One region of the Duganella kummerowiae genome, then DNA from elsewhere that is predicted to be linked to it. Evidence: riboswitches for the same ligand, from Rfam matches in the RefSeq annotation. Region 1 holds a riboswitch; the other holds the start of a gene.

Region 1 (14,344 bases):
GCTGTTGCCGGTGCCCATGCATGTCGCTGCAGTCCGCCTTGCCATGCACGAAAAACGCGCGGAGCAGGCGCTGCTGCGGCTGGCGCCGGTAGCACCGGCTGCGCAGGGCTGGAACCGCCAACTGGGCCACGCATTGCTGCGCCAGCTGGTGCTGGTGTGGGCAGTGGGTCTGGCCAGCATGCTGGCGGCGGACCTGGCGCTGGGTCGGGGACTGCATCCCGCGGTCAGCACCGTGGTCGCAGCCACCGTGGGCGTACTCGTCGGCGCCGGGATATTGCGTGACTATGCCGCAGCCCCTGCGCCCGCGCGCCAGGCGGGCTACGGACCCGCGCCGGCGGTGCTGGTGACGCTGGCGGCGCCGGTGGCGTTTGGGCAGTGGCTGGATCACCCGCTGCATCTCGCGCTTGCGGGCATGGCCCTGGCCGCATGCGGCCTGGCGCGCATGGCCATGCGCTGGCGGCGCATGTGCGCCGCTCCGCCAGCCTTCCCGGCCGGCCGCCTGGCGCAGTGACTACCTGGCCGGAATGGCCAGCGGCTTGTCCTTCTCGACCACGAACACGCCCACCAGCCGCGCCGTGCCCTTGCCGACGTTGCGGGCGTCGTGGATGGTGCCGGCCGGGATGATGTAGGCCTGGCCCGGTTTCAACCGGCGCGGGTCTTCGCCATGGATCAGCAGTTCTGCCTCGCCCTCCAGCACATAGCCGATTTCGTCGCCGGGATGGCTGTGGCGCCCGGCGCTGGCGCCTTCGTCCAGTTCGACCCGGGCCACCACGGCCTGGCGGCCGGTGGCGGCGACGTCGCCTTTTTCGATCACGGTGCGGCGGATGCCGCTTTGCTGCGCTTGCGCCATCGCGGCGCACATCAGGAGGAGCAGGGGCAGGCTGCGTACTTTCATGGCGTATCCTTTATAAGGTTTGTTATCGGATCAGGCAAAGCGATCCGATTGTACGCCTGCCTACCCTAATGGGGCGCGCGCCGCCCCAGCCATAACGCGTCGGCCACGCTGCCCACCCAGCACACGATGATGACCAGGGCGGCGCCATTGGTCTGCGGATTGTCGATGCCGGAGGCATGGATGCGTTCGATCAGCTGGAAGGGATCGAGCGCCAGGAAGCCAGCCTGGATCTCGGCCAGCAGCGCATCGGCCAGCGTAATGACGGCGCGCAGCAGATACGCCACCGCCAGCAGCAGCGGCACCAGGAACACGAGTCCGCGGCGCGCATGGCCTATGGCCAGATGCCCCAGTCCGGGGCAGAGCAGGGCGTTCATCAGGGCCGCCTTGGTGCTGTTTTTCATGCGTTTCCGATTCCTTTCTGGTGCTTGAGCAAGCGCAAGGCCGGCCCCGGCTGCGGAGCGTAGATTACGAAATGCGCTGTGGAAAGATTGCGTGTAGGAACAATCTGATGCCTGTTGCTGACAGCGCCCATCATAGTCGAAAGGAGTGCCATGCGTCGTCTTGCTACCCGCTGCGCCGCGCAACCGTGGGGTGGGGCATGCTGAGCAAACTGAAGATCGGGCCCAAGCTGCTGCTGGCGCCGGCGCTGGCGCTGCTGTTGCTGGCGACCTTGTCCGGCGGCGCCTATCTGGCGCTGGTGCGCCAGAACCAGTCGCTGGACGTGATCGTCCAGCAGCGCACGGCGCGGGTGCGCGAGGCTGGAGAACTGGCGGCGGCCGCCCACCGCTCCCACTCCGAGGTGTACCAGTTGCTGACCTGGATCAGCGGCAGCTTCTCGCCGGCGCGCATCGATGGCCTGGTGGCCGACCTCCATGCGCGCCAGGCCGCGTTGGACCGCATGTTCGTCCAGCTGGAGCTGCTGGTGCAGGCCAGTCCCGCCGAGCGGCGCTATGTGGCGCAGTCGCAGGCCGCCTATGCCGAGTACACCAGGGCGGTGGCCGATGCGGTGGAAATCAGCATGCTGGACCAGTCGATCGCGGCCAACGCCATGTCCAAGGCCGAGCGCGCCTTCGACGTGGTGGCGCGCCGCCTGGCCGAGCTGGCGGAACTGGAGCGCAGCCTGAGTGAACGCGCCTATGCCGAGGCCGAGTCGGAGTTCCAGCTGTGCTCGCGGGTGCTGCCGTTGGTGGTGGTATTGTCGATCTGCCTGTCGCTACTGGTAACCATGGTGGTGCGGCGTTCGCTGCTGCGTGAACTCGATGGCATAGGCGCGGCCGCGCTGGGCCTGGCCAGCGGCAACCTGACGGTGCAGGCGCGCGACTACGGCAGCGATGAAATCGCCGCGACTTCGCGCGCGCTGGACGAGAGCATCCGCAACCTGAACGGCACCTTGAAGCATATCTTCGCGTCGGCGGCCTCGCTCAATGAGGCGTCGCGCGAGCTGGTCGAGGACAACGCTCATCTGGGCAGCCAAGTCGGGGCCCAGGCCAGCGCGCTGGAACAAGCCAGCAGTTCCATGCGCGAGCTGAGCGAGACGGTGGCCCAGGCGGCGGACCAGGCCCGGCTGGCCGACGAGCTGGCGCGCTGCGCCAGCGGCTTCGCGGCGCGCGGCGGCAGCGTGGTCGAGCAGCTGACGGTCACCATGGACAGCATACGGGGCAGCTCGCGCAAGGTGGGCGACGTGGTGGGCGTGATCGACGCCATCGCCTTCCAGACCAATTTGTTGGCGCTCAATGCCGCGGTGGAGGCGGCGCGCGCCGGCGAGCAGGGCCGCGGCTTTGCCGTGGTGGCGGGCGAGGTGCGCCAGCTGGCGCAGCGCTCGGCCATGGCGGCGCAGGAGATCAAGGCCTTGATGGCGGCCTCGGTGGCCGAGATCGACGGCGGCAGCCGCTCGGTGCGGGAGGCCGGCAGCAGCATGGCGCAGATGGCCGCCTCGGTGCGCCAGGTGGGCGAGCTGGTGGGGCAGATGGGCAGCGCCAGCGCGCAGCAGGCGCAGGGGCTGCAGGGGATGCAGCAGGCCATCGTCGACATGGACCAGGTGACGCAGCAGAACATGGCGCTGGTCGAGCAGGCGGCCGACGCCGCCAGCGGCCTGCAGCAGCAGGCGCTCAGCCTGTCGCAGGCGGTGTCGGCCTTCAAGCTGGGCCAAGCGATCGACGCTGCCAACACCCCGGCGTTGCAGGCGCCGTCCAAGGACGGTGGCCCCAGGCTGCACCTGGCCCACGTGCGCAAGTGAACCGCTTGCATCAAATTGGCAACACCGAGGCATGAGTCTACATCGCCCGGTCGGGGCAGCGTAGTCCGGCTGCGCTATACTCGGGAGATTGACGTTGCCCAGATGAAACCATGGGATTGCTCAGGCCAGTCTTTGTCCGCCCGTTCTGGGCCGCCGCCGGCGGCTTGTGGCTGGGGCTGGCCTGCGCACAGCAAATCCCCTTGCGGCAGTACACCCAGGCCGATGGCCTGGCCAACCAGGCGGTTACCGCGCTCGCCCAGGACGCGGACGGCTACCTGTGGATAGGCACGGAGAACGGCCTGTTCCGCTTTGATGGCGCCCGTTTCGCACGCTACGGCGGGGCGGAGGGCTTGCCGCGGCCCTTCGTCACCGCCATGCAGGCCGACCGTGCCGGTCGCATCTGGGTCGGAACCCGGGACGGACTGTGCTACATGGAGCGCGGACGCTGCCTGGCAGTCCCGGGCCCGGACGGCAAGCCGATGTCGCTCTGGGCCGGCCAGCGCATCGCGGCGTATGGCCGCGACGGCGTGCTGGCCGTCAGTGAGCGCGCGCTGCTGGTGGTCGAGCCGGTCCAGGGCGCGGGGTGGTCCAGCCGCTATCTGTTCAGCGCGGCGCAGCGCCAGGCGCAGGCGCCGCTTGCCGATATCCAGAGCATCGCCAGCGGCGCCGATGATGAGCTGTGGATGGGCTGTCAATCCCGGGTGTGCCGATATCGAAATGGTGGCCAGGCACGGGTCTACGGTCCGGCGCAAGGGGTGCCCGAGGGCCGCTGGGGCGGCATCCTGCCGGGCGGCGATGGCCAGGTCTGGCTGCGCAGCCAGCGCCATTTGCTGTCCGTCGGCCCCGATGGCGAGGTGAAGGCGCATCGTCCGCCCGGCGTCGACCAGGGAATATTGCGCCAATACTATCCCATGCTGCAGGACCGCGATGGCGCACTGCTGGCCACCAGCGACTATGGCCTGCTGCAGGGCGGCGCCTGGGCCTGGCGCCAGCTTGGCGCCAGGGAGGGCTTGAAGGCCGACGGCAGCGTTAGCGCCATGCTGCTGGACCGCGAGGGCGAATTGTGGCTGGCGGTCTCCGGGCGCGGCCTGCTGCACTGGCAGGGTTACGGGGAGTGGGAAAACTGGACCGTGAACCAGGGCCTGCCCAGCGACGATGTCTGGTCTTTCTACCGTACGCGGGAAGGCAGCCTGCTGCTGGGCACCAGCGAGGGACTGGCCACCCTGCGCAGCGGGGGCGCCGCCTTCACCGCCGATGGCGCGGACCATGATGGAGCCCGGCACCAGCGCTCGGCCATGGTCCAGGATGGCGCCGGCCACCTCTGGAGCGGCACCTTCACCGGCGCGCTGATACGGCGCGACCACGCCACCGGCCGCAGCCTGAAGGTCGCCAGCCTGCCCCTGATTTACCGCCTGCTGCTCGATACGTCTGGCCAGCTGTGGATCTGCACCAATACCGGGCTGTATGTGGTGCGGGAGCCTGGCGTGGCGCAGCAACCGCGGCTGGTTACGGGGCTGCAGGCGGTGGCGGGCGCGGAGCGGCCCGAAGTGACCGGAGCCTGCCAGAGCCGCGACGGCACCCTCTGGTTTGCCGGACCTGCCGGCCTGCTGCGCCATGCCGGCGGCCGCTGGTCACGGCCACGCCTGCCGCTGGCCCGCACCGAACCCAACCTGCTGAGCTGCGATGGCGACACGCTGTGGCTGGGCAGTACCCATGACGGCGGTGTATGGCGGGCCCGGGCCGACAGCGGCGCGGCCCAGTTGGCGCTGGAGCCCTTGCCGCTGGCCGGCACGCCGCTGGCCGGATTGTCGCTGCAGTCCATGCATGCGGACCGGCGCCACTGGCTATGGTTCGGCACCGACCAGGGCGTGGTGGTCTGGAATGGCAGCGACTGGCGCCTGCTCAACCAGCAGAGCGGTCTGGTATGGAACGACACCAACCAGTACGCCCTGTACGAAGACGGCGATGGCTCGATCTGGATAGGCACCAGCGGCGGCGCTTCGCACCTGCGCCGGCCTGCCGGCCTGTTTGCGGCGCCGGCCATGGCGCTCAGGCTGGACGCCTTGCGCTACGGCGAGCAGCCAATGGATCCCGAGGCGGTCTCGGCCGTGCCTTGGAACGGCGGGGCGCTGTCCGCCAGCCTCGCGGTAACCAGCTTCCGCAACCACGAGGCGCTGCGCTACCGCTACCGGCTGCAGGGACTGGAAACCGGATGGACCGCCAGCGAGAACGGCGTCCTGCACTATCCGGCGCTGCCGGCGGGCCGCTACCTGCTGCAGGCGGTGGCGGACAACCTGGCGCTACGCACCTCGACCAGGATGCTGGAGCTGGCGCTGGAGGTGCGGCCGCCATGGTGGCGGACCAACTGGTTCTATACCGCCTGCGCCCTTCTGGCGCTGTGCCTGGCGCTGGCCGCGCACCGCTGGCGCCTGCGCACTGTCATGCACCAGAAGTTGCGCATGGAAGCCCTGGTGCGGGAGCGAACGGCCGAACTGGAGGCGTCGCGCGAGGAGCATCGCCTGCGTTCCCTCAAGGATGGACTGACCCAGGCCTGGAACCGGATCGCGATCATGGAACTGGCCGCCCAGCAGATTGCCGCCAGCGAGCGTGGCGGCAGCTTCCTGCTGGTGCTGCTGGACCTGGACCACTTCAAGCGCGTCAACGACACCAAGGGCCACCTGGCCGGCGACGCCGTGCTGCGCGAGTTCGTGCGGCGCCTGATGGGGCGGCTGCGCGGCGGCGACGCCGTCGGCCGCTACGGCGGCGAGGAATTCATCCTGCTGTTGCCCGGACTGGACTGCACCACCGGCGCGGCGCGCATCGACCAGCTGCACCGTGACATTTGCGCCGAGCCGGTGACGCTGGATGATGGCACCCAGCTGGCCATCAGCTGCAGCCTGGGCGTGGCCGCCGGGCCATCCCCGGGCTGCACGCCGGAATCGCTGCTGGCGGCAGCCGACGCCGCGCTGTACCGCGCCAAGGAAAATGGCCGCAACCGCATCGAATACAGCGCGGCCTGCTGAGCGGCGCCCGGCCGCAGCCAAATGCCGGCCTGTGGGACGCTGGCATGAAAAAAGGGCGCACCCGCCGCAAGGCAGATGCGCCCCTGTTGCGCCGCACCGTGCGGCACAGGCTTATTCGTAGTCGCTGATCGGCGCGCAGCCGCAGAACAGGTTACGGTCGCCGTACACGTTGTCGGCACGGCCGACCGGCGGCCAGTACTTCTGCTTGCGCAGCGAGGGCACCGGGTAGGCCGCCTCGGAACGGCTGTACTTGCGCTCCCACACGTCGGCGGTCAGCACGGCCGCCGTGTGCGGGGCGAACTTGAGCGGGTTGTCCAGCTTGTCGAACTCGCCGCTTTCCACCTTGGCGATTTCGCCGCGGATGGCGATCATGGCGTCGATGAAGCGGTCCAGCTCGGCCTTGGATTCGCTCTCGGTCGGCTCTATCATCAGCGTGCCCGGCACCGGGAAGCTCATGGTGGGGGCGTGGAAGCCGAAGTCCATCAGGCGCTTGGCCACGTCCTCGTTGCTGATGCCGGTGGCGTCCTGCAGCGGGCGCAGGTCGATGATGCACTCGTGCGCCACCAGGCCGTCGTGGCCCGTGTACAGCACCGGGAAGTGCGGCGCCAGGCGGCGCGCCACGTAGTTGGCGTTCAGGATGGCCGTTTCGGTGGCGGCGGTCAGGCCCTCGGCGCCCATCATGGCGATGTACATCCAGGAGATCGGCAGGATGCTGGCCGAGCCGTACGGCGCGGCGCTGACCGAGCCGATGCCAGAGTCGTCGCGCACATAGCCGTTGCTGCGCTGGTTGGGCAGGAATTTGGCCAGGTGGGCGCCGACGCCGATCGGGCCCACGCCGGGGCCGCCGCCGCCGTGCGGGATGCAGAAGGTCTTGTGCAGGTTCAGGTGCGAGACGTCGCCGCCGAAGGCGCCCGGCGCGGCCACGCCGACCAGCGCATTCATGTTGGCGCCGTCGATGTAGACCTGGCCGCCGTGGCTGTGGACGATCTCGCACAGTTCCTGTATGCCTTCCTCGAACACGCCGTGGGTGGACGGGTAGGTCACCATCACGCAGGCCAGGTTTTTCGAGTGCAGCTCGGCCTTGGCCTTCAGGTCGGCCAGGTCGACGTTGCCGTTGGCGTCGCAGGCGGTCACCACCACCTGCATGCCGACCATGTTGGCGGACGCCGGGTTGGTGCCGTGCGCCGAGGACGGGATCAGGCAAATGTTGCGGTGGCCTTCGCCGCGCGACTGGTGGTAGGCCTGTATCACCAGCAGGCCGGCGTATTCGCCCTGCGAGCCGGCGTTGGGCTGCAGCGAGACGGCGGCGTAGCCGGTCACGGCGCACAGCATGTCTTCCAGCTGGCCTATCATTTCGCGGTAGCCCACGGTCTGGTCGGCGGGGGCGAACGGGTGGATGCTGGAGAACTCGGGCCAGGTCACCGGGACCATCTCGCTGGTGGCGTTCAGCTTCATGGTGCAGGAGCCCAGCGGGATCATGGTGCGGTCCAGCGCCAGGTCCTTGTCGGCCAGGCTGCGCAGGTAGCGCAGCATCTCGGTTTCCGAGTGGTAGCGGTTGAATACCGGGTGGGTCAGGTAGGCACTGGTGCGGGCCAGGGCGGCCGGGTAGGCGTCCTGCACCTGGGCTTCCACGGCGTCGAAATCAGTCGCAGCACCGCTACCGCCAAACACGGTCCACAGGGCGGCGATGTCGTCGCGGGTGGTGGTTTCGTCCAGCGACACGCCGACGCGCTGGCCGTCGATGCGGCGCAGGTTGATGCCCTGGGCGGCGGCGGCCGCGTGCAGTTTTTCCGCATCGTCGGTGGCCACGGTCAGGGTATCGAAATAGGTATCGTTGACGCTGTAGCCCAGACTCTTCAGGTTGGCCGCCAGGATGCCGGTGTAGCGGTGCACGCGCTGGGCGATCTGGCGCAGGCCTTGCGGGCCGTGGTAGACCGCGTACATGGAGGCGATCACGGCCAGCAGCACTTGCGCAGTGCAGATGTTGGAGGTGGCTTTCTCGCGGCGGATGTGCTGTTCGCGGGTCTGCAGGGCCAGGCGGTAAGCCTGGTTGCCCTGGGCGTCCACCGTCACGCCGACCAGGCGGCCCGGCATGGAGCGCTTGTATTCGTCGCGGGTGGCCAGGTAGCCGGCGTGCGGGCCGCCGAAACCGAGCGGCACGCCAAAGCGCTGGCTGTTGCCGACCACCACGTCGGCGCCCCATTCGCCCGGCGCGGCCAGCAGGGTCAGGGCCAGCAGGTCGGCTGCCACCACCAGCATGGCGCCCTTGGCGTGCAGGGCCTCGGCGGCGGCGCGGTAGTCGCGCACGTCGCCGTTCACGCCCGGGTATTGCAGCAGCACGCCGAAGCATTCGCCCAGGTCGCCGATGGCGGCCGGGGCGAAGCTGCGCACCTCGATGCCCAGCGGCCTGGCGCGGGTCTGCACCACTTCCAGGGTCTGCGGCAGCACGTCGTCAGCCACGTAGAACACGGTGGACTTGGATTTGCCCACGCGCTGCAGCAGGGTCATGGCCTCGGCGGCCGCGGTGCCTTCGTCCAGCATGGAGGCGTTGGCGATGCCCATGCCGGTCAGGTCGGTGATGGTCTGCTGGAAGTTCAGGATGGCTTCCAGGCGGCCTTGCGAAATCTCGGGCTGGTAGGGGGTGTAGGCCGTGTACCAGGCCGGGTTTTCAAAGATATTGCGCAGCACCACGCCCGGGGTGTGGGTGTTGTAGTAGCCCTGGCCGATCAGCGACTTGAGCACCTTGTTTTTCGAGGCGATGGCTTTCAGCTTGCCCAGCGCATCCTGCTCCGGCAGGGGCGCGCTGAACTGGCCCAGCGGCAGCGCGCTCTTGTTGCGGATGGAGGGCGGCACGATGGCGTCGATCAGGGAGGCGCGGCTGGCGTAGCCGAGGGTGGCTAGCATGGCTTGCTGTTCTGCGGCGTCCGGGCCGATGTGGCGGGCGATGAAGGCGTCGCGGGCTTCGAGTTGGGTCAGGCTGGTGCGGGTCATGATGGGCGAGGGCAAATGAGGAATAAAGTGCTGCGCCGCTCCCGCGCGCAGCGGGAGCGTGGTGCCGGCCACGGGCCGGCGGTCGTGCCAGCCAATGGCTGGTACGACGATCAGGCGTCGGTGGCCTTGCCGTAGGCGGCGGCGTCCAGCAAGCCGTCCAGGGCCGACACGTCGGCCGGCTTGATCTTGAACAACCAGGCGGCGTAGGCGTCGCTGTTGATGGACTCGGGGGCGCCGGCCACGTCGTCGTTCACGGCGATCACTTCGCCGGCGATGGGAGCGTAGATATCGCTGGCGGCCTTGACCGATTCGACCACGGCGGCGTCGTCGCCGGCGCCGTAGGAGGCGCCCACTTTCGGCAGCTCGACGAACACGATATCGCCCAGCGCATCCTGCGCGAACTCGGTGATGCCGACGGTGACGGTGCCGTCGGACTCCAGGCGCACCCATTCGTGGGATTCGGTGTACTTCAGGTCTGCAGGTATATTCATGTGGGGCTCCAGGTTGGGATGGTTTGTTATGTTAGACAGCCAGGATTTTGCCGTTGCGCACGAACGGCAGCTTGACCACGGAGGCGGCCAGCTTCTTGTCGCGGATCTCGACCTGCACAGTATCGCCCACTTGCACGCCCAGCGGCACGCGGGCCAGGGCGATGGCCTGCTGCATGGTGGGGGAGAAGGTGCCGGAAGTGATTTCGCCGGTGGCGTCCTGTCCTGGTACGATGACTTTCTGGTGGGCGCGCAGCACGCCGCCCTTTTCGCGCAGGATCAGGCCCACGAACTGCGAGCGCTGGCCTTCCGAAAGCAGGGCGGCCTTGCCGATGAAGTCGCGCTCGGAGACCAGGTCTATGGTCCAGGCCAGGCCGGCGTCCAACGGGTTCACGGTTTCATCCATGTCCTGGCCGTACAGGTTCATGCCGGCTTCCAGGCGCAGGGTGTCGCGTGCGCCCAGGCCGGCCGGCTTGACGCCGGCGGCGGCCAGGGCGTTCCACAAGGCCGGCGCCTGGCTGGCGGACACGCCGATCTCGAAGCCGTCCTCGCCGGTGTAGCCGGTGCGCGCCACCATGGCCTGGCCAAAGGCGGCGCTGTGCACGAAGGCGACGTTGAACGGTTTCATGTCGGCAGTGGCGGCCTGCGATTCCGGGATCACTTGCCACACCTTGGCGCGCGCGTTCGGTCCCTGCACGGCGATCAGCGCCAACGCTTCATTGCCCGCCGCGTCACCATCGCGGCGCTGGGTGATGGACAGGCCGCTGCCGGCGGCCTCATTTTGCGCCTGCATCCAGGCCACGTCCTTCTCGGCGGTGCCGGCATTGACCACCAGGCGGAACCAGCTCTCGTCGATGAAATACACGATCAGGTCGTCGATCACCCGGCCTTCCGGATTCAGCATGCAGGAGTACAGGGCCTTGCCCGACACTTGCAGCTTGTCGACATTGTTGGCCAGCAGGCCGCGCAGGAAGGCGCGCACGTTGGCGCCCTTGATGTCGACCACGCACATGTGGGCCACGTCGAACATGCCGACGTCGGTGCGCACCGCGTGGTGTTCCTCGATCTGGGAACCGTAGTTGACCGGCATGTCCCAGCCGCCGAAATCGACCATGCGGGCGCCGGCGGCGCGGTGGACGGTGTTGAGTGGGGTGGCTTTGAGCGACATAGATCCTCGGTCCGGGAGAGTAGGGTTAACAGAACAAGCAAGGAAGCGCCTAGCCGGCCGCTCCACAACATTGATCGCAGACCCCTCTGTCCTTGGTACCTGAGAGATAGCGGGAAGATGTTCCCGCGCGCCCCTTCGGTGGGCCGCCGGCGTGCGCCGCGGCCGCTCTCCAGAGTTGAGCCCAAATCCGCACGGGGCGGATGCAGGTTCCTTGACCGGTCCTTTTGCCTGAGAGTTTATGGGTAATGCCCCTTCGGCGGCAGCGCTGGTAATACCTACCGGCTACCCTCTCCCGATCAAGACTCGGGACTATATGCCAGAAGGGCAGGAGTGTCAATCTTGCCCCGCACCCCGGTGCGCACGAATGAAAGCGGGGCGGCGGCCCTGGACAACAACTATTTGCTAGAATAAATTCATCTTTATTGGAGCCTGCCATGAGCGAAGAACATAGTTTGGAGGGCCAAGCCTGGTTTACCCTGTCCGGCGACGTCAACAGCGATATGGTGCATCGCGTGTTCGACGCCGTGGCCGACATGACCGAGGACCGCATCACCACGGCCCACATCCTGATCCAGTCCAACGGCGGCTACGTCAGCGACGGGATCTGCCTCTACAACTACCTGAGCAAGCTGCCGATCAACATCATCACCTACAACGCGGGCGCGGTGGCGTCGATTGCCGTGATCCTGTTCCTGGCCGGAACCAAACGCTACGCCAGCGAGACCGCCCGGTTCATGGTGCATAAATCGCACGCCAGCGCACCGCATGGCGCCCGTCCGGACGCGCTGCGCATCATCGTCGAGGGCTTGCAGGCGGACGACGCCCGCACCGAGCAAATCCTGCGCAGGCACGTCCAGCTGACCGACGACCACTGGCGCACCCACGCCTACTCCGACCTGCACCTGACCGGCAAGGAGGCGCTCGGCGTCGGCATGATCAACGAGATCCGCGATTTCGTGCCGCCGGCCGGACACCGCGTCACCAACATATGAAAACAGCCCGGCAGGCCGGGCTGTCATATCTTACGCGGCGCCCTTAGCGCGAACGGCTGCCCGAACCGGATTGCTTGTTGCCGTCGTTCTTGTGGCTTTGACGGCCGGCTTCCACGTGCTGCTCGTGGGTGCCGCCCTGGGTGCCGCTGCGTGAACCCTGGTTGCCCGACTGCTTGCTGCTGCTGTTGGAACTTTGCTTGCTGCCGCTGGATTTCTGGTTCGAGGCCATGGTGATTCCTTTATGAAGTCAATAAAAGTATCGGCCGGAACCGCCGCGACGGGCGGCGCGCTCCGGTAATGCCATGATGGGTGTGTCGCGCGGCAGCAGGAATCGGAATGCTACTTGCAGGCCTGTAGGAATATGCCTTGCTGGGCCCTTCAGACCAGCCCATTGCGGCCGTGGGCCAGGAAGGCCGGGCGCTGCGCCAGCCGGTCCAGGTAGGCCTCCACCGCCGGCAGCGCCGCGTGCGCGATGGGCGCCAGCAGCCAGCGGTTGGCGGACAGGCCCAGCACGATGTCGGCCAGGGTCAGCGTGTCGCCCTCGACGTAGCCGCCGGTGTGCTGCAGGCGCCGCTCCAGCAGGGTCATCTGGCGGTTCCATTCGCGTACGCTGGCCTCGATGGCGGCCTCATCTGTATGGGACGGGCTGTTGCGCACCAGCGCCATGAAAGCATAGCGCCAGGAGTTGTTCAGTTCGGTGGCCTGCCAGTCCATCCATTTTTCGACCTGTGCCCTCGCCAGCGGATCGGCCGGCAGCAGGTCGCTGCGGCCGTGGCGACCTGCCAGGTAGCGGCAGATGGTGTTCGATTCCCACAGTACGGCGTCGCCGTCGACCAGGACCGGCACCAGCCCGTTGGGATTCCTGGCGAGGAAGTCCGGCGTGTCGGTGGGCTGGAAGCCGGCGCCATATTGCTCCTGACGATAGGCGAGCCCGATTTCGTCCAGGGTCCACAGCACCTTGCGTACGTTGATGGAGGAAGACTTGCCCAGTAAGGTCAGCATGGCGTTCTCTGGTGTGGTTGGCAAGGCCCCAGTATCGCGTCACGTATCGCCGTGATAAATAGCGTAATATTTAAATTATTCTTAACCAGCGATTAAATATGGACCGCCTGCGCAGCATGGAAGTGTTCGTGGCCGTCGTGGATGAAGGCAGTTTCACGGCTGCCGGGCGCAAGTTCGATATCTCCACCGTCATGGTCGGCAAGCATGTCGCCGAGCTGGAGCAGCGCCTCGGCGCGCGCCTTCTCAACCGCACCACGCGGCGCCAGAGCCTGACCGAGATCGGCGAGCAGTATTGCGAGGAGTGCCGCCAGATCCTTGCCCATGTGCGGCGCGCCGAGTCCGGGGCCCTGGCCATGCGCAGCACGGCGCGCGGCACCCTCAAGGTCAGCGCCCCGGTGGCCTTTGGCAGCGCATTGCTGGCGCCGGCCATGGCCGGCTTCCTGGACAGCCATCCGGAGGTGAGCCTGGAACTGGAGTTGAGCAACCGCCTGGCCGACGTGGTGGAGGAGGGTTTGGACGCCGCCGTGCGTATCGGCGTGCTGGACGATTCAGCCCTGGTCGCGCGCCCGCTGCGCCCCTTTGGTGCGGTGATCTGCGCCGCGCCGGCCTACCTGGACAAGTTCGGCGTGCCCGCCACCCCGCACGACCTGGTGCGGCACCGCTGCCTGGACTTCATGCACTGGCGCCGCCTGCTGCGCTGGCGCCTCGATGGCGTGGAGGGCGAGCCGGCGCTGCCGCCCAGCCGCTTCCGCTCCAACAACGGCCAGGCCCTGAAACAGGCCGCGCTGGCCGGCTATGGCCTGGTGATGCAGGCCGAAATCGTGCTGGCCGACGAGATCGCCGCAGGACGCCTGGTGCCGGTGCTGCGCGAGTTCGTGCCGCCACCTCGCCCCATGCACCTGATTTACCCGCGCGACCGGCAGTCCACGCCCAAGATGAGCAGCTTTGTCGACTTCGTGGTCGGCCGCTTCGGCATCTGAATATTGTTTTTCGGCAATAGCTACTCCGGCCGGCCGACGATTGTGGTTTAATGTTGCGTTGCAAAACAAAATGGAAGGCAGCAGGATCGATGACTTTGTGGCATGGCTTGAGTATATTAGGCAGCCTGGCGGTGACCGGGCCGATCGGCGTCACGATTGCGGCCTGGCTGCTGTTGGGGCGTTCATGGCGCCTGACCACCGCCTGGGGCGTGCTGTTCGGCGCCGGCATGGCGCTGGTGGTGCTGACCAAGGTCGCCTTCCTGGGCTGGGGTGTCGGCCTGGACGAGCCGCGCTTCGAGGGTGTGAGCGGGCATGCGATGCGTGCAGCGGCCGTGTTCCCGGTCGCGGCTTACCTGGCTTTCCGTTCGCGTAGCCGGACCGAGCGCGGATGGGCGCTGGCGGCCGGCGTCCTGCTGGCGGTGCTGATATCGATTTCGCGCGTGAAAGTTCATGCACACGCGGTGTCCGAATGCGTGACCGGCACCCTGTTGGGCCTGTCGGTGTCCGCCGCGTTCATCTGGCTGGCGCGCGGCGAAGGCCAGCTGGCGCTCAGCCGTGTGCTGGTGGCA
Region 2 (14,344 bases), on a different contig from region 1:
CCAGTGCAATGTGCACGGCCACCAGCATGCGACGGCCTGGACCAGCTCCCTGCCGATCAAGGACTTGAAGAGCTTCTGGGGTGCGCTGGGCTGCGCCTGCTGGGCGGTGTAAGCCACGCCACGCCGCGTGCGCGTCGCTGCCGCGCACGCGGCAGCCTATGCTGAGCTTGCGGTAACGCGCGCCCGGCATGGATTGCCGCTCGCGCGGCAATGACGTGCCGGGGCCGGTGATTTCCATAGACTGAAAGGACTGCTGTGTCCAAAACCTCCCCGTTTTACCTTTCCGGCAAGCTGCAGTGGCTGTTCCTGCTGCTGCTGTGCGCCGCCTACCTCCAGGGCGGCATCAACAAGCTGACCGATTTCCAGTCCGCCATCGGCGAAATGCAGCACTTCGGCCTGTCGCCGGCGGCGCCGCTGGCGGGCCTGGTGATCCTCGGCGAACTGGGCGCCTCGGCCCTGATCCTCTCCGGCTACTACCGCTGGCTGGGCGCCGGTTTCCTGGCCGTGTTCACCTTGATGGCGACCTTCGTCGCCAACCGCTACTGGGAAATCGCCGGCCCCGAGCGCTTCATGGCGGCCAACAGCTTCTATGAACACCTGGGCCTGGCCGGCGGCTTCCTGCTGGTGGCCTGGCACGACCTGCGCAGCCGCGAAGGAGAGGGCTGATGCAGCGCGGCGATACCCGCCAGGCCGTGGGCCTGGGCTTTTTGGCCGGCTATGTCGATACGCTGGTGTTTGTCGGGCTGTTCGGCCTGTTCACGGCCCACGTCACCGGCAACTTCGTGCTGATCGGCCGGGCCCTGATTTCGCCCTCGCACGAGATTCTCATCAAGCTGCTGGTGTTCCCGGTGTTTATCCTGTTCGTGGCCATCACCCGGCTGCTGATACTGTGGTGGGACCGGCGCGGCTGGCCGGCGCTGCGCTGCGGCCTGCTGTTGCAGCTGCTGCTGATGCTGGCCACCGTCGCGTGCGCGCACGCCGCCCGGCCCATGGTGGTGGATGCACCTCTGAGCCTGCTGACCGGCATGCTGGCGGCCGGCGCCATGGCGGTGCAGAATGCCTATAACAAGCTGTTGATGGGCAAGGCCGCCGCCACCACCGTCATGACCGGCAACGTGACCCAGCTGGTGATCGACCTGGTCGATTCCTTCCGTGGCGATCCCGCCGCGCTGGGCCGCTGCAAGGTGCTGTTCTGGCCGGTCGTGGCCTTCGCCCTGGGCTGCATCAGCGGGGCCTATGCCTACGTGGCCTTCCAGTTCAACGGCCTGCTGCTGGCCTGCGCCGTGCTGCTGTGGCTGGCGCTGACCGCCTCAGATTGAGATCATCCCGCGCCGCAGCGCAATGGTGACGGCGTGGGTGCGGTCGTTGGCGGCCAGTTTGGTGCGCACATTCTTCATGTGGGCCTTGACGGTCTCCTCGGAGATCGCCATGGCTTCCGCGATCTGCTTGTTGGACTGGCCGCGCGCCGCGTGCGCCAGCACCACGGCCTCGCGTTCGGTCAGCGGGCCCTGGCCGATGTGCTGGGCCAATTCCATCGCGATCTCGGGCGGGATGCGGCGTTCGCCCGCGTGCACGGCCCGTATGGTGTCCAGCAAGTCCTTGCGCACCGCGCTCTTGAGCAAAAAACCGGACGCGCCGGCCTTCACCGCGCGCATGATCTGCACGTCGCCCTTGTAGGTGGTGAGCATGAGCACGCGTGCATTGGGCGCCTCGCGGCGGATTTCCTGCATGGCCGTCACGCCGCACATCTCGGGCATGGCGATATCCATCACCGTCACATCCGGCCGCCAGGCGCGGTAGCCGGCAATGGCCTCGCGGCCGTTGCTGGCTTCGCCGACCAGGCGCATGTCCTGCTGCAGGCCGATGACTTCGCCCAGGCCGGTGCGCAATAGCGGATGGTCGTCCACCACCATGACGGTGATGGGGCGGGGTGCTGCGGTGGGAGTGTCCTGTTCCATCTGGTGTAAAGCGTGGTTGTAAAAAAAAGGGGCGCTGTGCAAGCGCCCCGCCATGATACAGCTAGTACGGCCGGTTAGGTCCAGTCGTCGCTGCCGCCGCTGTCGCCGCCGCCACCGCCGTCGTCCCAGCCGCCGCTCACGCCGAAGTCGTTGCCGCCCATGTCGTCATTGCGCAGCAGATCGTTGCGCGAGGGGTCGTCGTAGACGATGTCGTTGCGGGCGTGGTCGCCGCCCGAGGATTGCTCGTGATTGCTGCCGTCGCCGGTGAAGTGGCGCATCAGCGCTTCGCCCGCCACGATGCCGGCGCCCACGGCGGCGCCGGTGGCCAGGCCGCGGCCCAGGGTCGAGCCCAGTCCGGGCTGGGCCGGCTGGCCGTAGCCCGGGCCATAGCCGCCCTGTTGCGGATAGCCGCCGCTGGCCGGGTAGCCGCCGTTGGCAGGATAGCCTTGCGAACCCCAGCCGGGGCCGGCCGGCGCGTATTCGGGCGCGGGCTGGGCTTGCGCGCGGCGCTGCATGAAGCGGCTGGCCAGCACGATGAAGCCGATCAGCAGGCCGCCAAAGACCAGCATGCTGCCCCAGGGCAGGCCGCCGCCGGCGCTGTTGCCGGCGTTATTGCCGTAGCTGGCCGGGGCCGCCGCTGTCGGGCGCTGCGAGTAATCGCTGCGGGCCTGCGGCCTCGCCTGGGCCTGGGCCTGCCCCTGGGCCAGCAGCTTGCGCAGGTTTTCCACCGCCGCCGGCTTGATCTTGGGCAGGGCGGGGTCGATCTTCTCGGCCGCGCGCAGCTCGCCCTGGGCTTCGCTGAAGCGGCCCTGCTTGGCCAGCAGCTCGGCCTGGACGAAGTGGGCCTGGTAACTGTTCGGATGTTCCTTGAGCACCTGGTCCATCAGGGCCTGGGCCTGAGTGTAGTTGCCGGCTTCGGCGGCCTGGTAAATATCGTGCACGGTGGGGCTGGCGGCCAGCACGGGCACGCTCAGGGCCATGGCGCTGGCCAGCACGGTAATGCGTAAAAGCGACTTGGGCGACATGACGACCTCCTTTGGAATTATGATTCCAGATAATATCGATTGCGGCTTAATTCAAGATGAATTGATTTGGATCAAAGTTTTTGTTGATGTAAATCAATACAGTTGCCCCGTAGTTTAATCAAGGAAGTAAGAGCAGTCTATGACTCACCTAACAAATGTGAATTGTAGTCCCGATTCCGTATCCGAACAGCGCATCGCCGCCGTGGTGTTTGAAGCCAGCGTCGGGCTGATGGTCACGGATGCGCACGGTATCATCGAACGGGTCAACGGCGCCTTCAGCGCGATTACCGGATACAGCCGCGAAGAAGCGCTGGGCCGCACCCCCTCCATGCTGAGCTCGGGACGGCACGACGCCGCCTTCTACCAGGACATGTGGAGCGCCCTGCGCGAGCAGGGCGACTGGGAGGGGGAAATCTGGAACCGCCGCAAGAATGGCGAAATCTATCCCGAGCAGCTGCATATCCGCGCCGTCCATGCGGGGCCGCCGGAGGCGCGCGAAGTCACGCACTACGTGGCCGAGCTGACCGACATCACCCTGCGCAAGCAGGCCACCGAGGAAATCCGCAGCCTGGCCTTCTACGATCCGCTGACCCGCCTGCCCAACCGGCGCCTGCTGCAGGACCGGCTGCGCCAGGCGCTGGCCGCGCTGGCGCGCAGCAACCACGTGGGCGCGCTGATGTTCATCGACCTGGACAACTTCAAGCAGCTCAACGATACCCTGGGCCACAACACCGGCGACCTGCTGCTGCAGCAGGTGGCGCAGCGCATCCAGGCCTGCGTGCGTGCGCACGATACCGTGGCGCGCCTGGGCGGCGACGAGTTCGTCGTGATCCTGGAAGACCTGAGCCGCGCGCCGCTGGCCGCCGCCGGCCAGGCCGAGGTGGTGGCCACCAAGATCCTGGGCGCGCTCAACCTGCCGTTCCGGCTGGGCCAGCATGCTTGCCACAGCACGGCCAGCATCGGCATCACGCTGTTTTCCGATCCGCGCCGCGATCCGGACGAACTGCTGATCCAGGCCGATATCGCCATGTACCAGGCCAAGAGCGGCGGCCGCAATGCCATGCGCTTCTTCGACCAGCAGATGCAGGACAGCGTCAACGCCCGCGCCGAGATGGAGGAGCAGCTGCGCCGTGCGCTGGACTTGCACCAGCTGCAGCTGTACTACCAGGTGCAGGTCGACCGCCAGGGCCGTCCGCTGGGCGCGGAAGCCTTGCTGCGCTGGCAGAAGCCGCAGGGGGAGGGCGGCGGCTTCGTGCCGCCGGCCGAGTTCATTCCGCTGGCCGAGGAAACCGGCCTGATACTGCCGATCGGCGCCTTCGTGCTGGAGCAGGCCTGCGCCCAGCTGGCCGCCTGGCGCGGCGATCCGCTCATGGGCGGCCTGGTGCTGGCGATCAACGTCAGCGCGCGCCAGTTCCACCAGTCCGGCTTCCCCGAGGAGGTGGAGCAGGCCCTGCGCCGCCACGACGTGCCGCGCGGCCTGCTCAAGCTGGAGCTGACCGAGAGCATCCTGGTGGAGAACATCGGCGAGACCGTCGCCACCATGGAGCGCCTCAAGCAGCAGGGCATCCGTTTTTCGCTGGACGACTTCGGCACCGGCTACTCCTCGCTGCAGTACTTGAAGCAGCTGCCGCTGGACCAGCTCAAGATCGACCAGTCCTTCGTGCGCGACCTGGCCACCGACAGCAGCGACCAGGCCATCGTTTCCACCATTGCCGGCATGGCGCGCAGCCTGGGCCTGGACGTGATCGCGGAAGGAGTGGAAAGCGAGACCCAGGCCAGCCGCCTGTACGCGGTCGGCTGCCACCACTATCAGGGCTACCTGTATGGACGTCCGCTGCCGCTGGCGGAATTCGAGCAGCTGGTGGCGCGCCAGGCCGCGCTGCCGCGCCCCCAGGCCAGCGCGCCGGTGCAGCTGACGCCGGTGCCGACGCCGTACTGACACGCCCGCGTTCGCGGCCCTCAGGCCAGAGCGCCGGCCACCACCCTGGCCCTGCCTGGCTGCAGCGCGGTGGACATGGTCTGCGCGATGATCTCGGCGGTGGCGGCCGACAGGGTCCAGCCCAGGTGGCCGTGGCCGGTGTTGTAGAACACCGTGGGCAGCCTGCCGCGTCCCACGCGCGGCATCAGGTCCGGCATCATGGGCCGCAGTCCGGCCCAGGGCGTGACGGCGCGCGTGTTCACGCCGGGGAAGCACTGCTGCACCCAGTCGACCAGCGGCTGGATGCGGTCGGCCCGGATGTCGCGGTTGTAGCCGTTGAATTCGGCCGTGCCGGCCACGCGGAAGCGGTCCGGCCCCAGGCGGCTGGTGACCAGCTTGGTCTCGTCGTCCAGCAGACTGACGTTCGGTGCGGCGGCCTGGCTGGCGGCGTCGTTCAGGTGCACCGTGATCGAATAGCCTTTGACCGGATAGATGTTGACGCGGTCGCCCAGGCTGGCGGCCAGGGCGCGGCTGGCCACGCCGGCGCATATCACCACCGCGTCCGCCTCCAGCTGCGAGACCAGGCCGTCCTGGCGCAGCGTGATGCGGGCGCCGCGCGCGTCGGCCTGCACCTGTTGAACTTCGGCGCCGCAGCGCAGCTGCATGCCCAGGCGCTGGGCCGCCTGCGCCAGGCCGTTGGTGAACTTGTGGATGTCGCCGGTGCTGTCGCTCTCGGTGTAGTAGCCGCCGTAATAGGTGCCGGCCAGCGCCGGCTCGATGGCGCGCATCTCTTCCGGGGTGACGGCGCGGCGCGCCAGGCCGCCTTCGGCCAGCAGGCGCGAGACCTGGCCGGCGTGCTCGAAACCGGCCCGGTCGCGGTAGATGTGCAGGATGCCCGCGCGCTGGTGGTCGAACTGCACGCCCTCGCTGGCGGCCCAGTCGAACAGGTGCTGGCGCGCCGCCACCGCCAGGCGCGCGGTGGCGACGGTATTGCGCTCGTAGTGCGGGATGCTGGCGATGAATTCGGCGAACCAGGACAGCTTGTGCCAGCCGGGCCTGGGGTTGACCAGCAGCGGCGCATCGTTCTTCAGCATCCACTTCAGGCCCTTGATGATGGTGGAGCGGTGGTTCCAGACTTCGGCATTGGAGGCCGACAGCTGGCCGCCGTTGGCAAACGAGGTTTCCATTGCGGGATAGCGGTGGCGTTCCAGCAGGGTGACGTCGAAACCGCGTTTGGCGAGGGCGTAGGCGGTCGTGACGCCGGTGATGCCGCCGCCGATGATGGCTATGGTTTTCATGGGATGGAGCTCCGGCGCGTCAAAGGGGATGGCCGCCGTGCGACATGCGCGGCGGCACCCCCTCTGTTCCGGACCTGAGAGATTCACGCGCCGCCCGATTGCCGGCGCGCTTGCTCCTTCGGTGTGCCGGGCGACGCTGGCGCCGGCAGCTCTTCAGAGTGTACTGTGCGGTATCGGTCCGTTGGCCTGAGAGATTCCGGGGCGGTTGCTCCTTCGGCGCCGTGCCGGGAGGCAGGGGCTCTCCCGATATCGCTTTTTTAGCTTAACCGGGAAGCGGCCCCGCCGTCAACGGCGTTTTCAGGCTTTCTGGCGCAGCCCGATGTACTGGTCCACCACGGTGGGCAGCACCGCCAGCGGCACCCCGCAGCTGGCGACCAGGGCGTCGTTGAAGCCGGCCAGGTCGAATTTCGCGCCCAGCACGGCCTTGGCGCGCTGGCGCTGGCGCAGGATTTCGTTGTGGCCCATCTTGTAGCCGCAGGCCTGGCCCGGCGACACCGTGTAGCGGTCGATCTCGCTGGTCATGGCCTGCCGGCCGCGCCCGGTGTTCTCGACCAGGAACTCGATGGCCTGCTCGCGGCTCCACTTGAGCGCGTGGATGCCGGTGTCCACCACCAGGCGGCAGGCGCGGAACTGCTGCGCCTGCAGGTAGCCGACCTGGCTGAACGGGTCGTTGGCGTACAGTCCGAATTCATCGACCAGCTGTTCCGCATACAGGGCCCAGCCCTCGACGAAGGCGTTGAAGCCGACCAGGGATGAGATCAGCGGCAGTTCGCCGTGGTGCTCGGCCAGGTAGGCGCCCTGCCAGGCATGGCCGGGCAGCCCCTCGTGGGCGGTCAGGGTGGTCAGCTCGTGCCTGGGCCACAGCGTGGTGGACTTCAGGTTGACGTAATAGATGGCCGGGCGCGAGCCGTCCAGCGAGGCGAAGTTCATGTAGCCGAGCGGCGCGCCGGCCTCGATGTCGGGCGGCACCCGCTTGATTTGCAGCGGGGCTTTCATGTCCAGGTGCGAGATGCGCGGCATCAGCTGGCGGATGGCGGCAATCTTCTCGTTGCAGAAGGCGATCAGCTGGGCGCGGCCCTGGTCGTCGTCGGCATAGAAGCGGGACGGGTCCTTGGACAGCGCCGTCATGCGCGCACCCACGGTGCCCTGGCTCAGGCCCTGCTTCCTCAGGATGGCGTCGATGCGCGACTGCAGCTCCTTGTTCTGTTGCAGGCCGATGGCGTGGATCTCCTGCGGGCTGCGGTTGGTCGAGGTGCCCAGGCGCAGGGCCCAGTCGTAATAGGCGGCGCCGTCCGGCAGGCGGTGAACGCCGGCCACGTCGGTGGCTTTTTCGGTGGCCTTGGCAAATGCCGCGATCTGCCGCTCCAGGGCCGGGTAGACGCTGCCGGCCACCAGCTTGCCGGCGCGGCCTTCCCAGTCGCCCGCCAGGCCCAGCTTGGCGGCGCGGTCGCGCACCGAGGTCACCAGTTTCTGTTCTGCCGCCGGCGTCTTGCGGAAGTCGCGCAGCTGGCCCAGCGCGGTGCGGGCGATGAAGTCGGGCGGCAGCACGCCCTTGGCGGCCTGCGCTTCGATGCGGGCGGTTTCGTCGTCCAGCACCTTGCCCAGCGCGGCCAGGCGCGCCAGGTAGGCCTCGGCGTCGGCGCCTGTCTTGATGATGTGCTGCGAGTCCAGGAATTCGGGGATGCTGGTGATGGCGCCGTCCTGCTGGGTGACGGGGAAGGGCGCGGTGCCGCCGTGGAAGCCGGCGGCGGCGCCGCCAAACGGGAAGCGCAGGCCGTCCATGCCGGCGTTGGCCGAGTAGCGTACCGTGTCGTACTGGATTTGCCCGCGCGCGGTGAGAGCGCCGCGTTCTATCTTCTGCAGGCGCGCCAGCATGGACTTGACCTGTGCCGCCCATTGCTCGTCGGCCGTGAAGGAGACGTCGTCCAGCTGCGACTTGAGGCCTGCGCGCGGGCCCGAGTCCAGGCCCAGCGAGGTGGCCGTGGTCGGCGACAGGCGCAGCAGTTCTTCGGCGAATTCATCCAGCAGGGCGTGCAGCCGGGTGTCGTCCGCGGTGGCGGGTTTGACGGCGGCCAGTACGGCGCCGGGCAGGGTGGCTGCGGCGGCGGTGGACAGGGTGGCCAGCAGCAGGTCGCGCCGGCTCAGGCCAGGGGTGGCAGGTTTCATGGCATCCTTGATCGGTCTATCGGTGGAAGCCGACCATAGCGCGCGGCGCGCAGTACGTCAATATCGGCCTCAATAGACCTCACCGCCAGGCTTCAGGCTGGTGCTGAAATTGACGGCGCCCGATGGCGTGAACTCCAGCGCGATGCTGCCTTCGCTGCCGCGTTCGATGGGGGTGTCGAGGATGGCGCGGACGCGCCCGTCTATTTCCAGGGTGACGCGGGTATCGCCGCTGGGGCGCACCTTGACGGTGGCCGAGGCGCCAGGCGCGATGTCGCCGACAGGATAGGAGGTATCGGTCACGCGTATCACCAGTTCGCGTATGGTCTTGCCGCTGCCGTTATAGGCCGTCACCGTGATGGCGCCTGCCGATTGCAGGTTGATATAGAACAGGCCGGCGACACCGGCCGCTGCCGCTGCGAAGATGAACAACTTTTTCATGAAGCTCGTGCGTGATGCGTAGCCCGCCATTTTATCCTGAAACAGCTACTATGGCGGCGGGTCGAGGTACTGGCGCACCAGCTGCGAGAACAGGCGCTTGCCGCCGCCGCCCAGCCAGCGCCACATGGCTTCGACCTGCTGCGGATGGGCGTCATAGTAAGCCTTGCTGGCGACCAGCCAGACATGGTCGCCGAACATCGGCTTTTCCAGCCGCACGAACTGCTTGCCGTAGCGGGCGGCCACATAGGCGTCCATGTCGCCAGCCCACGCCAGCGACACCGCGAAAGCGTCGACCCGGCCCAGGCGCAACTTCTCGAAATTGCGCGCCACGTCGGCGGCGCCGCTGTCGACCTGGACCCCGGCCCTGGCCAGGCGCTCGGCATAGGGCGAGCCCAGGGTCAGTCCGACAGGGTGGTTCTGGAAGAATGGCAGCGGGTCGGTGTCCGGCCGGAGACGGTCGGCCGCCCGCACCACACCACCACCAGCATGGGCGTGGCCCGTTCCGGATCGGGGCTGCCGTTGCCGGTGCGCGGGAATACCACGCCTGGCGTATCCTGTGCGCTGGTGTCGAGCGGCAGGAAGTCGATTTCCCCGGCCGCCAGCATGGCCCGCAGGCGCAACACCGGCAGGCGCACGAACTCGGCGCTGCAGCCGGCGCTGGCCGCGAAGCGGCGCAGCAGTTCGACCCCGGCGCCGGGATGGCTGGCCGGTACCTCGTGGCCATTGCCCAGCCAGTAGGGCGGGCGATGCTGGTCGGGATAGCCGAACCGCACCGGCTCGCATGCCGCCGCCCTGCCGCAGGCCAGGGCCGCGGCCAGCAGCAGGGCGGTCTTGATACGCATGGGGGGGCTCCTTGCAGGCACGGACTTACAGTGTACTGCGATGTTGATGATTTGTTTAGCATCGTGATGTGATAACCTGCCGTTTCCCTTGTCCACCTGCCATGAAGGATGCCGCCATGCTGAAGAAATCCTTGCTGCTGTACGCCATCTTCCACGCCGTCTGCCAATCCGCCGCCGCCGCGCCGCCGCACTCGCCGGGCCTGGGCGAGCGTCCCGGCGAATCCAGCGTGGCCGCCGATGTGAACGCGGCCGGGCAGGTGGCCGGCGTCATCACGGAGGACAGCGGGCGCCGCCGCGCCGTGCTGTACGACCGCCAGCTGGTGGAACTGGGCACGCTGGGCGGCAGCGACGGCTATGCGCGCGCCCTCAACGCCGACGGCGTGGTGGTGGGCGCGGCGCAGGATGGCGCCGGCCGCTGGCGCGCCTACGCCTGGCGCCGCGGCGAGGGCATGCGCGACCTCGGCACCCTGGGCGGCGACAGCAGCTACGGCGCGGCGGTCAACGCGCGCGGCCAGGTGGCCGGCTTTGCCGATACGGCCGGCGGCGACTTCCACGCCTTCGTGCACGATGCAAGCGGCATGCGCGACCTGGGCACCCTGGGCGGCAACATCAGCTACGCCAGCGGCATCAATACGGACGGCGTGGTGGTCGGCACCGCCGCGCTGCCCGACGGCTACCGGCGCGCCTTCCTGTACCGCGAGGGCGAAGGCATGCGCGACCTGGGCACCCTGGGCGGACGCTCCAGCGCCGCCACCGCCATCAACGACAGCGGCGTGGTGGTGGGCGCCTCCGAGATGCCGGACCGGCGCTGGCACGCCTTCGTGTGGGAAAAAGGCCGCATGGCCGACCTCGGCGCGCTGGTCGGCTTCGGCGACAGCTACGCCACCGGTATCAACGCCGCCGGCCACGTGGCCGGCACGGTGCAGATGGGCGAGCGGCGCAAGGCCTTCGTCTACCGCGACGGCCGCATGTATGTGCACGATCCGGCCTACAGCCTGTGGGAGGTGAACGCCATCAACGACGCCGAGCTGGTGATAGGCGCCAAGTACACCGGCAAGCACCTGGAGGCGGCCACCATGCGCTCCAGCCGGGTGCCAGCGGTGGCGCGCGGCGGCTCGGAAATGCTGGTGCTGATCGCCGGCTTGCTGCTGGCCGCGGGCGCGGTCGTGGTCTACCGCCGGCGCTACCGGGGGCTGCAGCTGCGCGGCACGGCGCTGCGCATCTAGCCCGCAGGCTGGGCGCAGGCGGGGCCGGCTGGGCAGCGCCTGCTCAGCCGGCCGTTAAGCACAGGCCGTGGCGTACCGCGTATTCGGGCAGGGCTCCGGCTTCCTGGCGCGGCAGGCACAGGCCCACGTAGCCGTCCGGACGCACCAGGTAGGCGGCGTCGCGCAGCAACCCGGCATCGTGGGCGGCCTGGCTCCAGGCGTAGCGCTGAAGCGGCACGCCGAGGGCCTGCGCCTCGCCGTACAAGTTCTCGCTCAAGGTGCCATAGATGTGCAGCTGCCAGTCCAGCGACGCCAGCGCGGCGTGGTTGTCGCTGTCGCCGCTGCGCACCCAGGGCAGGCGGTCGCCGCCCACCACTTCGCCGGCGCGGCCGCCGCTCAGCGGCCCTTCGTGGTAGTTGAGCTGGATTTGCGAGATGGTCCTGAACAGCAGGCGGCGCGCCGCGCCCACGTGCTCCAGCATGGGCAGGGCGCCCGGCAGCAGCCAGGCGCGCAGCAGTTCGCCGCCCACGCCCTGGGCCACGATGGCGCGGAAGGCGCGGTCTGTGGTGGCCACCAGCTTGCGGGCGAAGGCCATGCGTTCGGCCTGGTAGCTGTCCAGGATGGCGGGCGCGGCGCGGCCCTGCATCACCTGCGCCAGCTTCCATGACAGGTTGACGGCGTCGCCCAGGCCGGTGTTCATGCCCTGGCCGCCGGCCGGGCTGTGCACGTGGGCGGCGTCGCCCAGCAGGAAGCAGCGGCCCTGGCGGAACTGGCTGGCCACGCGGTGGTGCACGCGGTAGGTGGAAAACCAGTTGACGGCGCGCACCTGCACGCCCAGCAGGGGCTCGGCGCTGTCGCGCACGTCCTCGAAGGTGGGTTCAGGATTGCCTTCGGCGCCGGCCGGCATGATGCCGATCAGGCGCTGCATGCCGCGTGTGCGCACCGGCAGCATCAGTGCGAAGGAGTCGGGTCCGAGGTTGACGTACAGGTCGCTGTTGTCCTGGCCGATGTCCACATCGGCCACGTAGTACAGGTGTTCGTAGGTGCCGCCCTCGAAGTCCAGTCCCAGCTGGCTGCGCACCTGGCTGCGCACGCCGTCGCAGCCGCATACCCACGCCGCCTGGCCCTGTTCCGCCAAGCCGCCGCGCTCCAGCCGGAAATGCACGGCACCATCCTGTTCCACCAGGCGGTCCAGCCGGGTGTTCCATTCCACCTCGACGCCGGCGGCGCGCAGCTGCTCCACCAGGTAGCGCTCGTGCTCATCCTGCGCATAGGCCAGCACGTAGGGATAGGGACTGAGGCCGGCGCCGATCTCGCCCAAGGCCAGTTGGGCCAGTTCCTTGCCGCCTTCGCACAGGTGCATGTGGACGATGGGCAGGCCCTGCGCCACGATGGCGTCCGCCAGGCCCAGCTGCCGGTACAGTTCCAGGGTGCGCGCGTGCACCACCATGGCGCGAGAGGCGCGCCCCGGTCCCGGGTTCTGGTCTATGATGCGCACGCCCAGCCCGCGGCGCGCCAGTTGCATCGCGAGCATCAGGCCGGTCGGCCCGGCGCCGGCAATCAGAATGGTATCGGTACTCATGGCCAGAGTATAGGACGTGCGGCGCCGGCGGCGCGCCCGCCTGGCCTGGTTGCTGTCGCCATTCCTTTTCTTTGCATAAATTGACTGCTAAAATGGCAATGTTTTCTCATGTAAAGATTTCGATAATGAATCATTTTCACACCCGCCGTGCCTTGTTGCTGGCGCTGGCCGCCGCTCCCTTCGCCCGCGCCGTGGAAGCCGACGCACCTGTCGCGCAGTTTGCTGCGCTGGAGGAAGCGTGCGGCGGGTGGCTGGGCGTGGCGGCGCTGAACACGGCGGACGGTACGCGCCTGCTGCACCGCGCGGATGAGAATTTCCCCGTCTGCAGCACCTTCAAGATGATGCTGGCGGCCAAGGTCCTGCAGCGCAGCGCTCTCGACACCAGCCTGCTGGCGCGCCGCATCCGCTACGGCCAGGGCGAACTGGTGAACTGGTCGCCCGTGACCGAGCAGCATGTGGGCGAAGGCATGACCGTGGCGGAACTGTGCCGCGCCGCCCTGCAGCGCAGCGACAACAGCGCCGCCAACCTGCTGATGAAAATGGTGGGCGGCCCATCCGCCGTGACGGCCTATGCCCGCTCCATCGGCGACAGCGCGTTCCGCCTGGACCGCTGGGAAACCGAGCTCAATTCCGCCATCCCCGGCGACCTGCGCGACACCACCACGCCGCAAGCGATGATGGCCTCGGTCCACAGGCTGCTGGTGGAAAACGCGCTGGGCGACGCGCAGCGCGAGCAGCTGAAAGGCTGGATGCTGGGCAACCTGACCGGCGACGAGCGCATCCGCGCTGGCGTGCCGGCTGGCTGGCAGGTAGCGGACAAGACCGGCACCGGCGACTATGGCACGGTCAACGACGTCGGCGTGATCTGGCCACCGGGCCGCGCGCCCATCGTGGTGGCGATTTACCTGACCCATCCGGTACGCGCGCGCGAGCCGCGCAGCGACGTGATCGCCGCCGCCACCCGCATCGTTGCCACCGCCTTTGCCTGAATAGCGGGGGTTTTACAGGCGGCGTTGGGCGGGCAGGACCAAGCTGCCGGCCAGGCCGGGGTCCAGGCGCAGCGTGCGCAGTTCCAGCGGGGCGGACGGCGCGGCGGCGCCGGCGTCCCATTCGGCCAGCTGGCGGCCCAGGCATTTGAGGCGCGCTTCGTTGGCGGTCCAGGCCTGGGCGTAGGTCTGCATGCGGCGCTCCGGCGGGCAGGCCAGCAGTTCCTGCTCCATCTCGGGGCCCAGATAGTCGCGCGCCACGCGATGCCAGTCGGGGCTGTCCTGCACTTTCATCAGGTCCACGCCCACCGGGCCGTACAGGTTGACCGCCGCCAGCGACAAGCCCGCTTCGTGGGTGAACGAGCAGCCGGGCGCCGGCGGCACGTCGCGCGTGCTCAGTATCAGGATGCGCGGCGGCTCGCCCGGCGTGGACTGTATCTTGACGCTGCTGGACGCGATGCCCAGCAGGCTGCCCAGCACCTCACGCACCGCTTCGCGCACCAGCAGGCGCGCGCGGTCGCGCCGGGTGTGGCCGTCGGTGCGCACGGCAATCACGAACACGCCGCGCTGCGGCGCCGGCAGCATGCCCGGCCACGGCCACACCACCAGCTCGCCGGACGGTTGCAAGCGGCTCATGCGCGCTCCGGCGCGGCAGGCAGGCCGCTCCAGCGTCCGCCGCCGGGGATGTGCTCGCCCTTCATCACCAGCGTCAGCGGCCCCAGGCGCGCATTGTCGCCCACCCTGGCGCTGTACAGCACCGCGCTGCGCGGCCCGAGGTAGACCCGGCTGCCGATCACCACGTGGTCTATCTTCATCACGCGGTCCTCGAACAAATGGGTTTGCGGGCAGGCGAGGGCGTTCAACTCGCTGTGCTCGCCCACGTGCACGCAGTCGAATTCCGTGATGTCGGTGGTGTCCAGGTAGAC

What was found. A riboswitch is a leader RNA that binds a small molecule or an ion and turns the genes downstream of it on or off. The one in region 1 is predicted to bind glycine.
Region 2: another riboswitch for glycine. It lies ahead of ACLB1G_RS03815 (D-amino acid dehydrogenase); the one in region 1 lies ahead of gcvT (glycine cleavage system aminomethyltransferase GcvT).

Annotation. Positions count from the first base shown of each region.
Region 1 covers NZ_JBKFEH010000002.1:441,661-456,004, reverse strand. Annotated here, with positions in the region: gene ACLB1G_RS02785 (hypothetical protein) at 1-511, shown strand, start outside; gene ACLB1G_RS02780 (cupin domain-containing protein) at 512-895, opposite strand; gene ACLB1G_RS02775 (hypothetical protein) at 961-1,296, opposite strand; gene ACLB1G_RS02770 (methyl-accepting chemotaxis protein) at 1,494-3,131, shown strand; gene ACLB1G_RS02765 (ligand-binding sensor domain-containing protein) at 3,242-6,154, shown strand; gene gcvP (aminomethyl-transferring glycine dehydrogenase) at 6,266-9,145, opposite strand; gene gcvH (glycine cleavage system protein GcvH) at 9,256-9,636, opposite strand; gene gcvT (glycine cleavage system aminomethyltransferase GcvT) at 9,668-10,801, opposite strand; glycine riboswitch at 10,878-10,984, opposite strand; glycine riboswitch at 11,008-11,106, opposite strand; gene ACLB1G_RS02745 (ATP-dependent Clp protease proteolytic subunit) at 11,236-11,793, shown strand; gene ACLB1G_RS02740 (hypothetical protein) at 11,837-12,022, opposite strand; gene ACLB1G_RS02735 (glutathione S-transferase family protein) at 12,172-12,795, opposite strand; gene ACLB1G_RS02730 (LysR family transcriptional regulator) at 12,894-13,775, shown strand; gene ACLB1G_RS02725 (phosphatase PAP2 family protein) at 13,883-14,344, shown strand, end outside.
Region 2 covers NZ_JBKFEH010000004.1:91,013-105,356, reverse strand. Annotated here, with positions in the region: gene ACLB1G_RS03845 (amidohydrolase) at 1-112, shown strand, start outside; gene ACLB1G_RS03840 (DoxX family protein) at 256-666, shown strand; gene ACLB1G_RS03835 (YoaK family protein) at 666-1,319, shown strand; gene ACLB1G_RS03830 (response regulator) at 1,311-1,958, opposite strand; gene ACLB1G_RS03825 (tetratricopeptide repeat protein) at 2,033-2,983, opposite strand; gene ACLB1G_RS03820 (putative bifunctional diguanylate cyclase/phosphodiesterase) at 3,141-4,922, shown strand; gene ACLB1G_RS03815 (D-amino acid dehydrogenase) at 4,943-6,229, opposite strand; glycine riboswitch at 6,253-6,363, opposite strand; glycine riboswitch at 6,364-6,455, opposite strand; gene ACLB1G_RS03810 (DUF885 domain-containing protein) at 6,497-8,365, opposite strand; gene ACLB1G_RS03805 (hypothetical protein) at 8,435-8,803, opposite strand; gene ACLB1G_RS03800 (hypothetical protein) at 8,852-9,274, opposite strand; gene ACLB1G_RS03795 (hypothetical protein) at 9,202-9,645, opposite strand; gene ACLB1G_RS03790 (HAF repeat-containing protein) at 9,762-10,871, shown strand; gene ACLB1G_RS03785 (FAD-dependent monooxygenase) at 10,915-12,432, opposite strand; gene bla (class A beta-lactamase) at 12,558-13,421, shown strand; gene ACLB1G_RS03775 (4'-phosphopantetheinyl transferase family protein) at 13,434-14,054, opposite strand; gene ACLB1G_RS03770 (Pls/PosA family non-ribosomal peptide synthetase) at 14,051-14,344, opposite strand, start outside.